DNA from 2 places in the Bradyrhizobium sp. CIAT3101 genome. Region 1 is predicted to be linked to the other one. Evidence: riboswitches for the same ligand, from Rfam matches in the RefSeq annotation. Region 1 holds a riboswitch; the other holds the start of a gene.
The links. Region 1 has a riboswitch for glycine ahead of QA645_RS39845 (D-amino acid dehydrogenase). Riboswitches for the same ligand answer to the same signal wherever they lie in the genome.
Positions count from the first base shown of each region.

Region 2: another riboswitch for glycine. It lies ahead of QA645_RS16355 (D-amino acid dehydrogenase); the one in region 1 lies ahead of QA645_RS39845 (D-amino acid dehydrogenase).

Region 1 is NZ_CP121634.1:8,553,308-8,560,759, reverse strand. Features, by position in the region: gene QA645_RS39855 (aspartate aminotransferase family protein) at 1-631, opposite strand, end outside; gene QA645_RS39850 (Lrp/AsnC family transcriptional regulator) at 1,359-1,835, opposite strand; gene QA645_RS39845 (D-amino acid dehydrogenase) at 2,543-3,790, opposite strand; glycine riboswitch at 3,853-3,940, opposite strand; glycine riboswitch at 3,944-4,043, opposite strand; gene QA645_RS39840 (D-aminoacyl-tRNA deacylase) at 4,803-5,741, shown strand; gene QA645_RS39835 (Xaa-Pro peptidase family protein) at 5,827-7,050, shown strand; gene QA645_RS39830 (M20 aminoacylase family protein) at 7,439-7,452, shown strand, end outside.
Region 2 is NZ_CP121634.1:3,492,720-3,500,171, forward strand. Features, by position in the region: gene QA645_RS16340 (ABC transporter ATP-binding protein) at 6-1,658, opposite strand; gene QA645_RS16345 (ABC transporter permease) at 1,673-2,560, opposite strand; gene QA645_RS16350 (ABC transporter permease) at 2,579-3,520, opposite strand; gene QA645_RS16355 (D-amino acid dehydrogenase) at 3,702-5,015, opposite strand; glycine riboswitch at 5,083-5,208, opposite strand; glycine riboswitch at 5,212-5,316, opposite strand; gene QA645_RS16360 (M20/M25/M40 family metallo-hydrolase) at 5,412-6,542, opposite strand; gene QA645_RS16365 (ABC transporter substrate-binding protein) at 6,811-7,452, shown strand, end outside.

The DNA.
Region 1 (7,452 bases):
CGGGGCCCTCGGTGAGGATTTTTTCCTCAAGTATGTTGGCATAACGTAACCCGCGCTGTTCCATCGAAAGGTTGTCGCGGTCGCGCCAGGCGGCCGGCGCCGGCACGGTCGGCATCACGCGCATAATAGGCGTGAAAGTTTCGGCAAGTGCATCGTCGCCGGTAACAGAAAGCGAGCCAAGGGTGGCCCCGTGAAAGGATGGAAAACGGGTGATCACTTTCCAGCGCTTGGGCTGGCCGGTTGCGACTGCCCACTGCCGCGCCAGCTTGATACAGGATTCGGTGGCTTCCGAGCCGCCGGATACGAAGAAGATGCGATCCATGCCCTCGGGAAGCTTACGCGCCAATTTCCGTGCCAGTTCTTCCGCGGGCTCGTTCTCGAAGTGCAGCCGATAAGCGAAGGTGGTCTTGTCCATCTGCCGCTTCATGACTTCGAGCACGGTTTTGTTTGAATGGCCGATATTGACGACCATAGGTCCGCTCGATCCATCGATGAAGCGGCGACCGTCCTTAGTCCAAAAATAGATACCTTCGGCGCGGTCGACGACCGGCCGGCGCAGATTGGAGAGATAGAACAGATGGGACGGCGGTCGCGCGTTAGTGTCATGTGAGCGCTGAAGCAATCGTGGCATGTCGGCGTTTCGATCGGGCAACTTCACGCATCCTGGCAGCATCGAAGGCTAGTCGATACCAATCTAGAGCGTTCTTCGCACCTCTCATTGCTGGTAGGAATTATGCTCTCCATCTTTGCGTCTGGAGAAACAGGCGTAAGTACCTGCGTTTCAGTTGCGCGCCGAGGCGCCGCGGCTCGCTCTGCGGCGCCTGTCACGAGGAGATCAAGTTTTTAAATCAATACAAGGCGCCAAGGATTAAGGCCTCTGGCTCAGTTGAGTGGCATCTGGCCCTTGCCGGCGGCATCTCGCAGGGAGTGACTACGGAATGAGAGAGCGCACCCGGCTCGCTAGACGAACGCGCGCACGAAAATTCAAGAAAGATTACCGGGCGCGCGGTCTGAATATTTGATCGCGCGTAACCGCTTAGAGCACAAAAGCGAAGGAAACTTGCAGCGTTTTTAACTCGCACTGCGCGACGAAAAAGGGCGCTAGTGAGGCGTGCTGTCCAAGCCAACGTCTCTCGTTGGTTAGCGTTTGGAAGCTCATCGACCGAATCATCCAGCTCGCTCGCGCCATCAAGCGCCCACGATGAGCGGTGGGTGTTAGTAGCCTGGAGGTGATGCTACTTAGTCGAAAGTTGCACGCGCCAATGCGCGAAGACCTGCGCTCGTTTCATAACGGGTACCGCGACACCTCGCCCGGCTTGCTGATGGAGCAGGTAGGCGGGGTCCGGTGGGTGAGACACTCAATCCTCGGACGGAGCCTCAATTGGAATAGCAAATCCTGCTTTTACCCGGTCCATGACCACCATGGTCTTGAAGCCCTTGATATCGGGGTTCTCACGGAAAAATCGCCGCGTGAACTGCTCATAGTCGTCCATGGTGCGTGCGGTTATGTATAGGACAAAGTCAGCATCGCCTGTGACGTAAAACCCATTGACGACTTCAGCGGATGACTTGATCGCCTTTTTAAACCTGTCGATGATGTCCGAGCGCTCTCGTTCCAATGTCACCAGCACTAGCATCTGAATAGGTCTTCCGACCGCCTTGGCCGAAACGATCGAAACGTCAGCCTCGATAATGCCGTCCGACCGAAGCCTCTTTAGCCTGCGTTGACAGGCGGTAGCGGAAAGCCCGGCCAGTTCGCCAATCGTCTCGGATGTGAGACGGTTATTCTTTTGCACGATCTCCAGGATGTGAGCGTCGATTCGGTCGTACCTCATAACAAGCTCCAGGCTTAAGAGGAGATCCTGCAAAAGATCGCCAACTTCCGCAGAAAAACATCTAAAATCAGACAAATGTCGTCGAAAACGCTCTTTATGACATCAGTATCGTCGATCTAACGGCAATTACAAGAAATATGCTGCATGGCTTGTAAAATGCCCTTCGAAACGCCCTTCGTCCCGTAATGCAGACTTCTCTAAGATAAGCGTCAGCTGGGCGCACAGCAGGCGTCGCTCCGCAGCAGTTGGGGAGTCGACGAGACTTGAGCTTGGCGATGCATCTCGGTGTTTCGGGACGACGTGTCGTTGGATCGGGTTGGTTTTACGCTCGGGTGGGCGGGGCGGAACGGCTTTGGCGCGCTCGATTCGCTCCGCGCAAAGCTGCGTCCTGCCCCTAAATGCCACGGCACTTCACGGTGTGTGCTGCGTACGCCTTGCTAAGAAATGACGTCGTTCATGCGGCCCCATCTGGTCGGCGTCAATTCGGGAACGGTCGCAACAACTGCGTCATACAAGGCTTTCGGAAGCAACGTACCAAGTGGTCCACAGGGGCTTACCTAAGCAATGAATTGCGGGAAGCACGTCGCCCGGTACTGAAGGTCGCATCATCCTTCGAGAGCGACTGCAAAATCCGCTTCGGCGCTGTCAATCGACATGCTCCCGCCCCGATATCGGCGGGAGCATGGACCAGGACCCACTCAACAGGATCAGGGCACGGATTCGCTCAGCCGAGTATTGCTGCGATCTGCGGCAATGACATCAGCGATCATTTCAGCTGTGACAGCGGATAATGTCCAACCGAGATGGCCATGGCCGGTGTTGTAGAAGATATTCGAGCGTTTGCCTCGGCCAACCCGCGGCATCATGCTAGGTGTCATAGGACGCAAGCCCGCCCATGGCACCACCTGCGCGGTGGATACATCCGGGAACGATCGCTCCACCCACCGTATCAGGGGCTTAATTCGGTCCCAGCGGATATCGCGGTTTTCGCCATTAAATTCGGCGGTCCCGGCGACCCGGAAGCGATCCTCTCCTAACCGGCTGGTCACGATCTTGGTAGCCTCGTCCAGGAGGCTGACACGAGGCGCAGCCTTTTGGCTCGTTTCGTCTCCCAGCTCTACCGTGATGGAATAGCCCTTGACGGGATAAATGTTTATGTTGTCCCCCAGCATTGAAGCAATGCGGCGGCTGCCGACTCCCGCGCAAACCACTGCGCGTTCGGCATTGAGTTCTTCCTTCAACGAACCTCGTTTCCAGTGTACGACCACACCGTCTCGATCGGACCGAATGCCGCAGATATCTGCATCAAAGACGAAGCGTACGCCCCCTCGCTCGCAAGCCGCAGCGAGGCCGCGCGTGAACTTGTGAATGTCGCCGGTTGAGTCAGACGGGGTAAAGAAGCCACCATAATACTGATCGCGCAGAGCTGGCTCTATTGCAAGCATTTCAGAGGGCGTCACGGGACGGCGATCCAATCCGCCTTTGAGCAGCAACTGATTCACGCGAGAGGCCGCATCGAAGTCGGACTTGCTCGAATAAACGTGCAAAATTCCTCGCCGCTCCAAGTCGAAATCGATGCTCTCCCGATCGGCTAGCTCAAAAAGATGCTTGCGAGCAGCTATCGCTAGCTTCGTCGTTTCGATCGTGTTGTGGCGGTAGTTTCGAATCTGGCTTACGAACTCTGCCAGCCAAGTATATTTGTGAAAACTGGGCCTTGGGTTCAGCAACAGTGGTGCGTCTTTGCGCAGCATCCACCTCAAGCCTTTTACGATCGTTGCGACGTTATTCCAGACCTCGGCATTGCTTGCCGATAATTGGCCGCCGTTCGCAAACGAAGTGTCCATCGCCGGATAGCGCTGGCGATCAAAGACTGTCACCGAATAGCCGCGGCGGGCCAGGGCATAGGCAGTTGTAACTCCGGTAATACCGGATCCAATAATGACGATCGTGCTCATCGTGCGCTCCAAGACAGGGTTGAACGAACGGTGAAATGGCTTCGCCATGTCTCCGTCCCCAAATCTGTCCGTGCACCTGAGAGCTTTCTCCGCAATCCGCGTGGATTACGGTCCCCTTCGGTGGGTGCTGACCGGCACCTCTCTCCAGATCGTCCTCGGTGTGCGGTCCTGGGCCTGAGAGTTTCCTTGGGGAGTTGCTCCGTCGGCGGTGATACGCCTTTGCAGGCTTATCGCGCTCTCCCGCACACCATCATCAGACACGATGACAGTCTCAGACGCACTCACTCCCTGTCAAGCCGCGATGAATCGTCGGATCCAAAAATCGGCGGCGTAAGCGGCAACTCGATGTTTGCCCAAGCTCCCCACCAAGATTAGCAGGTGGCTTATTGCCAGGTACTATGCTGATCTCGCTTTTTGAGGATTGCATTCGCTGGATGTCCCAGTGGTTTCCATCGAGCTATCCGCGGCTAGCGCAGAAATACTGCGGGATCCTGAAAAGAACGCACAATGTTTGCGTGGCGACGCTCTAATAAATATGCGGTGGTGTAGGACCCTACAAAGCTAGTGCCTTTCATGCATCTCTTTCAAAGTCGAGCCAAAATGGAGGCCTGCACGCCTGAGGCGATCGCTATGCTCGATGAGGGGCTCTTCACACCACTTTCGTCGACGTCTGTGGCATATGGCGGCAGGATTCGACCTTGTTCGTCGCGCAACCAGGTTAAGTTCGTTGCTGGTCCGGCGATCCGCTGCCGCGTTTTTCGTTTCGCGCGATTTCCAGTCCATGCTCCGCCAAACATGCCGGCCGCAACAGGGCCCAGTTTGCGGGTGGCGCTGCTGTGACGCTATTCGGGCTTGAGTTAATCGCCTCCCGCGCGCTCGCTCTCGCCCTGCAAGCTCGCAGTTCCGGGCGAAGAGCAGGGTGTTTTCCGACAAAATCGAAAAGACGACGGCGCCAAGTTGAAGATAGACGTCCCACGCTCTCGATCTGCTTAGAACTCGGCGGAGGACCTCGATGAGACATGCCGTCTTTGTCTTCTGCGTCGATGGAGAAAAGGACCCGGTCGCGGGGCACGTTCTGGATGCTCTCAAGGCGGATTGCGCTCTAGTTCCAACGAGTTTTGAAGTCGATGGGCACTCCGTCCGCGAAGTTGCTGGCTTGCATGATGCCAGAATTTCGATCGTGGCCACGAACGAGGTCGTAAGTAACGACTATGCGCGCTACGCGCCAATGTTCAATGATCGGTTCGGTGATGCCAACGTTATTGGCATCGTGAACTGGCACGAGGGCGCCAATGCGCCAAACGCAATCTTCTCGGTTCAAACGACCGGCGATCTGGGCACGGGGACCTTCAGCGCGGTCGACCCTCGGATTACGCGGGGACTTCTTCTGGCGATCGAAGCCGAGCGGGTCGCTTCCGGTCTTGACCCCTATCGCACTTATCTCGAGGCGACTCATTGGTCGGGCGTCAAGGCTGGTGATGCTGGTACCCGTCTCGCTGACCTGCCACCTTCGGCTGTCGATGTCGAGATCGGAAGCTCGCCCGAAGATTGGGCACATCCTCTTGCAGCTCGAGTGCTGGCGCGATCCCTACTGCGAATTTTCGATCGTATTGAGGAACCGGTACATTCCGTGCTCTGCATCGGAGGTGTTCACTTCGAGCCGAGCTTCACGAACGCGGTATTGCAGTCGCGCGATCGACCCGCGATCGCGGCTAGTCACGTCCTACCAAACCACTGGCTCGTGTCGGACGGCTATGACCAGGAAAGCCGTTTGATCGACCTGCGAGCTTGCGTGCGATCCATTGTAGGCGGAATTCAAAGCATCGTTCACCACGACAAGCTGAAAGCTCCTTACAAAGGTCTTGTTCGCCTGCTCGCAGAGGAGCTCGGTATTCCGATGCTTTCGCATAAAAAACTGCGCGCGGCTGTTCCGAAGGATATTGTCGAATGAGCGCGCGAGGGCGGCCATCTGCTGTCGAGCCGGCATATAAATTGTCGGTTGTCCTGCGATTGACGTGTTTCTCTGGAGAAGAGCGATGAACGGTATGGGGATGGATTCGATTAGGACCATTCAGTATGATCCCTTTCCCTGGATCGAATACGAGGGTCGCGTCGAGCGCGCGCGGCGTTTGATGAAACAGCATGCCATTGACGCGCTTCTGGCGACGTCCGAACACAATTTGCGATATTTCATTGGTGAGCCTAGTACGACCCCGCAGCAGACGACCCGGCCGCGATTTCTTCTCATTCTTTCGTCAGCTGACCCCGTTGCAATCGTCCCGGAGGGAATTGACCAGTTTTACAGAGACACGACCTGGGTAAAAAATTGCCGGAGCTGGCCTAGCCCAAATCCGAAAGATGAGGGTGTGTCCGCCCTTGCACGAGCGGTGTGTGAATTACTGCCGGAGCACGCTAGGATCGGCGTAGAGCTTGGCGCGGAGAGTAGGCTTGGCTTCCCCGCGGGAGATTTCTTGCGTGTAGCCGACGCGATCAAGCCTCGAACGTTCGTCGACGCATCGGATCCGATTCTCACCCCCTTGCGAATGATCAAGTCTCCGCTTGAAGTCGGCAGAATTGGAACCGTATGTGGCCTTGTGTCGGACGCATTTGAAGGGCTCGCAACAAAGCTACGCCTTGGAATGACGGAACGCGAGGCCTGTCGCCAGTTCGAATTCGAATGTTTCAGTCGCGGTGTCGAGAAGACAAGCAAGATAGTGGGTGTTTCTGGCCGCGGGGGATACACGCGTCCTTACGGTGTTCCGACCGACAAATTTCTGTCGGATGGAGACCTACTGTTTATTGATGCCGGCTGCCTGTTCGATTTTTATTGGAGCGATTTCGATCGACACTTTGCTTTCGGTGCGCCTGATCCGCACACCCAGGATGCCTATCAGGTCGTTTGGGATGCCACCGAAGCGGGAATTGCGGCCGCTAAACCTGGCATTCCGATCTCTGATGTCTGGAGCGCAATGTCAGCCGTACTAAATGGCTCAAACAATCGCGGTAAAGCCACCAACATCGGCCGAATGGGACACTCCATGGGCTTATGGATGCCGGAGTTACCGTCGGTCCAACCGGACGACAAGACAATACTAAAGCCAGGCATGATCGTTAATATTGAACCGAGCACCTCATATCCCTCATATTTTGACGGATCACCGAAGCTGATGCTGCATGAAGAGGTGGTTGTCGTGACCGAAACTGGCTCGCAGTTGCTCACGTCTCGTGCTCCGCGAAAAATGCCAGTAGTGGCCATATAACAAATAAGAAGAAGAGCATGGCAGAAGGGAAGGGCATGCCGAGCTCTCGCCGTAGGCCTGAAGCGGTCATGACGTCTCACTGGCGTTTTAGCTCTGTGTCTCAATGGCCGCACGAGAGTGTGGGATATCAGCGAGCCGGCCTAAGAGACTACGGCAAGTTGGAATTCACGAGTAGAGTGCAGAAGCCCACACGGTGTGTGCCCAATAGATGCGACGTCCTGCCATGACGTCTCTACATTTTGCTTATGGCGTGCTCCATTACAAAAATTTCAGAATGCGAGCGACTACAGCAAAAATTGCGCGGGGCCGCTTCACGCGTACGCACCGAGACTCCGCCGCGCGCTCGAACGGTGCTGTATCATAATGGATTCGGATTTTAAGGTCTGACATGCATAGTGTTGA
Region 2 (7,452 bases), 4.3 Mb from region 1:
CGACATCAAGCCGTGGCCCCCACACCCTCCGACACCGGTCGGAAATTCGCAAAGTCCCAGTTGCGTCCTGGTGCCGCATCCAGAAGGGCCTTGGTATAGGCCTCCTGCGGATGCGTCAGCACCTCGGCGGCCGGGCCCTGTTCGACGACGCGGCCGTGCTGCATCACCACGACCTCGTCGCAGATTTGGGCTGCGACGCGCAGATCATGGGTGATGAACAGGATGGCGATGCCGAGCCGCTTCTGGATCTCGTCGAGCAGTTCCAGCACCTGCGCCTGCACGGAGACGTCGAGCGCGGAGACCGCTTCGTCCGCGACCAGCACGTCAGGATCGAGCGCGAGCGCGCGGGCAATGGCGATGCGCTGGCGCTGGCCTCCGGAGAATTGGTGCGGATAGCGCGACACCGCATCGGCCGGCAGGCCGACGAGTTCGAGCAGCTCGCGCGCGCGCTTCATCGCAGCGGCATGCGAGGTGCCGTAGTTGATCGGGCCTTCCGCGATGCTCTCGCCGACGGTGATGCGCGGGTTGAGCGAACGGTAGGGATCCTGGAACACGATCTGGATCTTCTGCCGGTGCGGCTGCAGCAGGCGTCGCGAGATGTCGGAGATCTCGCGGCCGGCCAGCCGTACGCCGCCGGAGGTCGGATCGATCAGGCGGACGATGCAGCGCGCCACGGTCGACTTGCCCGAGCCGCTTTCACCGACGATGCCGAGCGTGCGGCCCTTGCGCAGCGTCAGCGTCACCTTGTCGGCGGCGACGACCTCGCGGCCTTTCCCGAAGAACGCGCGCTCCTTGTAGATCTTGCTGAGATCGTTGGCCTCGAGCACCACCGGTTCCTTGCTCTCCTCGCGCGGCGGCCGCGGCACCAGGCTCGGCACCGAAGCGAGCAAATTGCGGGTGTATTCCATCGTGGGATTGCGCAGCACGGTTTCGAGCGGGCCGGTCTCGACCAGGCGACCCTGCCGCATCACCGCGACGCGGTCCGCGATCTCGGCGACCACGCCCATGTCGTGGGTGATGAACAGCACGGCGGTGCCATGATCGCGCTGGAGCTCGCGGATCAGGGACAGGATCTGCTTCTGCGTGGTGACGTCGAGCGCGGTGGTCGGCTCATCCGCAATCAGCAGCTTCGGCTCCAGCACCAGCGCCATCGCGATCATGATGCGCTGGCGCTGGCCGCCGGAGAGCCGATGCGGGTAGGAGGCGAAGATGCGCTCGACCTGAGGCAGGTGGACCTGCTCCATCATGTCGAGGATGCGCTTCTTCCGTGCCTTCGCGTCGAGCTTGGTGTGGGCGCGCAAGACTTCATCGATCTGTCGGCCGACCGGCACGACCGGATTGAGCGCGGTCATCGGCTCCTGGAAGATCATCGCCATCTTCGTCGCGCGCAGCTGGCGCAGGCGGCGATCAGTCGCCGTTAGGATCTCCTCGCCGACGAGTTTTACGCTGCCACTGGTCGGAACCAATGTGCCCTTCGGCAGCAGGCCCATCGTGGTCAGCGAGGTCACCGACTTGCCCGAGCCGCTTTCGCCGACCAGGCACAGCGTCTCGCCCTGGTGGACCTGGATCGAGATGCCGTCGATGATTTTCGCACCGCCCGGCTTCTTGCCGACGGAGACGACGAGGTTGTTGATGTCGAGAACGATGTCTTTGGTCATCACTTGATCGGTCATTATTTGCCCTCCCGCTGCTTCATGCGGGGATCGAGTGCGTCGCGGGCGGCGTCGCCGATCAGGTTGATGCTGAGGATGGCGATCGAGAGCAGCAGGCCCGGCCAGAAAATCAGGGTCGGCTTGAGCTGAAAATACTGGCGGCCCTCGGCCATGATGTTGCCCCAGGTCGGCGTCTCCGGCGAGATGCCGGCGCCGAGGAAGGAGAGGATGGCCTCGGTGAGGATCGCGGACGCGCAGACATAGGTGCCCTGGACGATCAGCGGCGCGATCGTGTTCGGCATCAGGTGCCGCCACATGATCTTCGGCAGCGAGGAGCCGACCGAGATCGCGGCTTCCACATAGGGCTCCTCACGCGCCGACAGGACGACCGAGCGCACTAGGCGTGCCACGCGCGGGATTTCGGGGATCGTGATCGCGACCAGCACCGTCCAGATGCTCGCGCCGGACAGCGACACCACGGCGATTGCAAGCAGGATGCTCGGCATCGCCATCAGGCCGTCCATGATGCGCATCAGGACGGAATCGATCAGCTTGAAGAAGCCGGAGACGAGACCGATCACAAGGCCGATGGCGATCGAGAGGATCGCCGAGCCGATGCCGATCAGGAGCGAAATGCGGCCGCCATAGATGACGCGCGACAGCAGGTCGCGGCCGTAGGCGTCGGTGCCGAGCAGGAACTGCGCCGACGCGGGCTTGAGCCGCTGCGACGGCGCGAGCTGGATCGGATCGTGCGGCGCGATCAACGGCGCCAGGATCGAGATCAGCACGATCAGCGCGAGCAACACCGTCGCCGTGGCGATGATCGGCGTCGAGGTGAGGAAGCCGAAACGCGGCCGCAGCGGCGACGTGATCGGGATGGACGACTGGGGAAGGGTATCGACTGACATCTTGTTGTTGTCCTTGCCTCAGTACCGGATCCGGGGATCGAGCAGCGTGTAGGCGACGTCGATCAGGAGGTTGACGACGACGTAGATCAGCGACGTCAGCAGGATCATCGCCTGGATCACCGGATAGTCGCGCGCCAGCACCGCATCCACGGTGAGGCGGCCGATGCCGGGGATGTTGAACACGCTCTCGGTGACGACGACGCCGGAGATCAGGAGCGCGAAGCCGGTGCCGATCACGGTGATCACGGGCACGGCGGCGTTCCGCAGCGCGTGCCGCATCATCACCGCGACCTCGTTGATGCCCTTGGCGCGCGCCGTTCGCACGTAATCCTCGCCGAGCACATCGAGCATCGCGGCGCGCGTCATGCGCGCGATCAGCGCGATGTAGATGAAGGAGAGCGCGCAGGTCGGCAGGATGATGCGCTCGAAGAACGCGCCGAAGCCGGCAGAGATGCTCTTGAAGCCCTGCACCGGCACCCAGCGCAAATCGATCGCAAAGACCTCGATCAGGACATAGCCGACCACGAACACCGGCACCGAGAAGCCGAGCACGGACAGGCCCATCACGAAACGGTCGATCCAGGTGCCGTGCTTCCAGGCCGCGATGACGCCGAGCGGCACCGCAACGATGACGGCGAGGATGATGGTCGACAGCGCGATCGAGATCGACGGCTCGACGCGCTGGCCGATCATCTTCATGACCGGCAGGTTGGAAATCAGGGAGGTTCCGAGGTCGCCGTGCAGCAGCTTGCCGACCCAGGTGACGAACTGCACGATCAGGGGTTCATTGAGGCCGAGCGAGGTGCGGATGCGCTCCAGCCGTTCAGGTGTCGCATTGTCGCCGGCGAGGATCGCGGCGGGGTCGCCGGGCGTCAGCCGCAGCAGCAGGAACACGAACAGCGCCACGACGCCCATCACGGGCACCGCAGCCAGAACGCGGCGAATGAGATAACCTAGCATGCACCTATCTCCGGCTGCAGATTGTGGGGGGCCGAGAGGCGCCCGTGGATTCGGTCGTGTCTATCATGCGCGCCTGTCTCTCGGGCTGGAAGACCCGGCCGGAGAGCCGTCCTCGTGGGGCAAATTGTGTGCCAAGGGCAGGGCGGTCGCAAGGGGCCGCCCCGCATCGATTTGCGACCACTCAGGATGCACGACGCATCTCGCGCTCAACCCCAAGTTCGCCCCGAAATGAGGGGACGGTTGGCGGTGCGTTGAGCCCGCGCCAGCCGTCGATGGTTCCGGCGATCATCTGCGCGGTCGCGGCCGACAAGGTCCAGCCGAGATGGCCGTGGCCGGTGTTAAAGAACACGCCGGGCATCCGGCCCGCGCGCACCACCGGCATCATGTTCGGCATCATCGGCCTGAGCCCGGCCCACGGAATGATGCGAGACGTCTCGACCGCCGGAAAGTTGCTGCGCACCCAGTCGACCAGCGGCTGCACGCGATCGGCGCGGATGTCGCGGTTGAAGTCGTTGAACTCGGCCGTGCCGGCCACACGAAAACGATCGGCGCCGAGCCGGCTGGTGACGATCTTGGCGGCCTCGTCGAGCAGGCTGACGGTCGGCGTCGCATTGCGGCTCTCGGCAGTGTCGAGCTGGATGGTGATCGAATAACCCTTCACCGGATAGACATTGACGCGCTCGTCGAGCATCGCCGCGAAATGACGGCTGGCAACGCCGGCGCAGACCACGACGCCATCGACCTTCAGCATGCCGCGCGCGGAGGCGACCGCGTCGCTTGCGCTGAGATCGGCCCAGCCGATGACGAAGCCGCCGCGAGCTTGCGCGATGGAATCGATATTGGCCTCATGGATGAAGGTTGCGCCGCGCCGCTTGCAGGCCTCTGCCAGCCCGCGCGTGAACTTGTGGATGTCGCCGGTGGCATCCGACGGCGTGTAGAAGCCGCCGTAATAATCCTTGCGCAGCGTCGGCTCGATCGTGCGGATTTCTTCCGGCGTCACCGGGTGGCGATCGAGTCCGCCTTCCTGCAGCAGCGCATTGACGCGCAGGCCGGATTCAAAACCCTTCTTGTCGTGATAGATGTGGAGGATGCCGCGGCGTTCGAGATCGAAGTCGATGCCTTCGCGCGTCGCGATCTCGAACAGGTGCTTGCGGGCTTCGATCGCGAGCCGCGTCGTCAAAATCGTATTGGCGCGGTAGTTGCCGATATTGGCGACGAACTCGCTCATCCACGAATATTTGTGCCAGTTCGGCCGCGGGTTCATCAAGAGCGGCGCATCGCGCCGGAACATCCAGCGCAGGCCTTTGAGGATCGTCGCGGTGCTGTTCCACACCTCGGCATTGCTGGCGGAGAGCTGTCCGCCGTTCGCAAACGAGGTCTCCATCGCGGCGTAGCGATGCTTGTCGAGCACCGTGACCTTGTAGCCGCGTTCGAGCAGGGCATAGGCGGTCGTCACGCCGGTGATGCCGGCGCCGATGATGGCGATATGTGTCATGTTGAGCAGGGGCTCCCGTGAGTTAGGATAGGCTAACCGCCGGCCCGAAAGCCGTTGGCGGCGCCCCATCTGTCACGGTTACCTGAGAGCTTGATCCGGCACGGACCTCGACGAGGCAGAACCTCACGAGACCTGCGCAGACTATCCCCTTCGGTGGACGTCACGACGTCGATCGTGCCGTCTCTCTCCAGATCGTCCTGACGATACAGTCCTTTTGCCTGAGAGTTTCCGGGGCGGTTGCTCCGTCGGCGCCGCAATGAAAGCTGGATGCCTTCATTGCGATCTCTCCCGCATCGTCGCGTGGACCATCGAGCAGTACGATGCGCCTCATTTTTAGACAAGGCTAAATTTCATCCGCGACTGCCAATGCATTGTGCAGTGCGAAGTTGATTCACTTTAGTCGAGCGTCGCCAGCAGTCCCGCCATCAGGCGGCCGCGTTCAACCAGGCTATCGACCTCGATGAACTCTTCGAGCGTGTGGCCATTGCCGCCACGCACGCCGAGGCCGTCGAGCGTCGGGATGCCCATCGCGCCCGTGAAGTTGCCGTCGGAGCCGCCGCCGGAGCTCGCATGCGGTAATTCCGCGCCAAGAGATTTGGCGATGCCGCGCGCCTTTTCATACAGCGCCATGGTACCGGCATCAGGCTCCCACACCGGCCGCGTCACGCCACGTGTCACCTTGAAGGAGACATCATTCGCCGTACCCGAGAGCGCAAGCATCCGTTCGACGCCGCGGTCGAGATCGGCCTGGCGCTTGGCCATAGACAGCGCTTCGCCGGTGGCAGTCGTGGCAACGCAATTGACCCATTGGCCACCATGCACGACGCCGACCGAGAAGGTGCAGTCCTCCGTCGTCATCGCGTCGATCGCGAGAATCTGCCGTGCCATCTCGCGGATCGCCGAGCGTCCCGCCGACAAGGTCGCGCCGGCGTGGCTCGGCCGCCCCGTCGCTTCCAGATTGAAGCGCGCGATCGCGTAACGTCCGGTGGTGACGCCGTTGTCGGCGCGGCCAGGCTCGGGCACCAGCACATATTTGTTGCGCGCGGCTTCCGCTTCGATGATGTCGCGCGTCGAGGGCGTGCCGACTTCCTCGTCCGGCGTGAACAGGATGGTGATCGGAAGCGGCGTGGTGAAGGCCGCGCGCGCCAGCTGCCGGATCGCTTCCAGCGAGAGATAGTTGCCGCCCTTCATGTCGTAGATGCCGGGGCCGTAGCACTTGTTGCCCTCGCGCCGCCATTTCAGCTTCTCGATGGTGCCGACCGGGTGGACGGTATCCATGTGCCCGGCGATCAGGATGCCGGGTTCGCCTTGCCTGGGATGCGGGAAGCGCGCGCGAACGACGCCGCCGAAGCCCTGACGGCCGGCGATGCGCTCGATGGTCGCACCCATGATCGCCATATCCCGCGCTGCGATATCGAGCATGCGGTTGACCGCGCCCGCATCCCAGGTCGGGCTTTCGCATTCCACCCAGGTGCGCAGGCCCTCGAGCATCGCCTCGGAATCGAAGGGAAGATTGGCTGGATTCATCTTAATGTCTCTCAAGCTTCGAAAGATGGAATGCGCATTGCATCAGCGCGGGCAGGACAAGCGGGGAGAGTTGTAGAGCCAAACCGATCTTTGTGGAGCCCGTGCATGCGCCGCAAGGGCTTGCACCGAAACCGGATTGACGCGCTCAAGACTGTCTGCAAGTCTCGAAAGATAAAGGCATTGCATGAGGTTAGTTCGCCTAGGGAACGAACCGAATGCTCAACCAATAACCCGCCTTTGAACAGTTTCACGTCAGGAGAAACTTTCTATGTTGAGCTTGATGCGCCGGGGGCGACGCGCGTTCGCCTCCACACTCGCGCTGTCGGTCGTCGCGCTCTCGACGGCGATGGCATCGCCGGTATTTGCGGCCGGCAAGACCATCACCGCGGTGATGCATTCGGATCTGCGCATCATCGATCCGATCTTCACCACCGCCTACATCACGCGTGACCATGGCTACATGGTCTACGACACGCTGATCACGACGGATGCGAACTTCAAGATCCAGCCGCAGATGGCGGATTGGAAGATCTCCGACGACAAGCTCACCTACACCTTCACGCTGCGCGACGGCCTGAAGTGGCATGACGGCACGCCGGTCACCGCCGAGGATTGCGTCGCCTCTCTGAAGCGCTGGGCCGCCGTCGACGGCATGGGCCAGCAGATGATGACCTTCACAGCCAGCATCGAGGCGACCGACGCCAAGACCATCACGCTGAAGCTGAAGGAACCCTACGGCCTGGTGCTGGATTCGATCGGCAAGCCGTCCTCGCGCGTGCCCTTCATGATGCCGAAGCGCCTCGCCGAGACGCCGCCGGACAAGCAGATCCCCGAGCAGATCGGTTCCGGTCCGTTCAAGTTCGTGCAGGGCGAATTCCAGCCCGGCGTGAAGGCGGTCTACGTCAAGAAC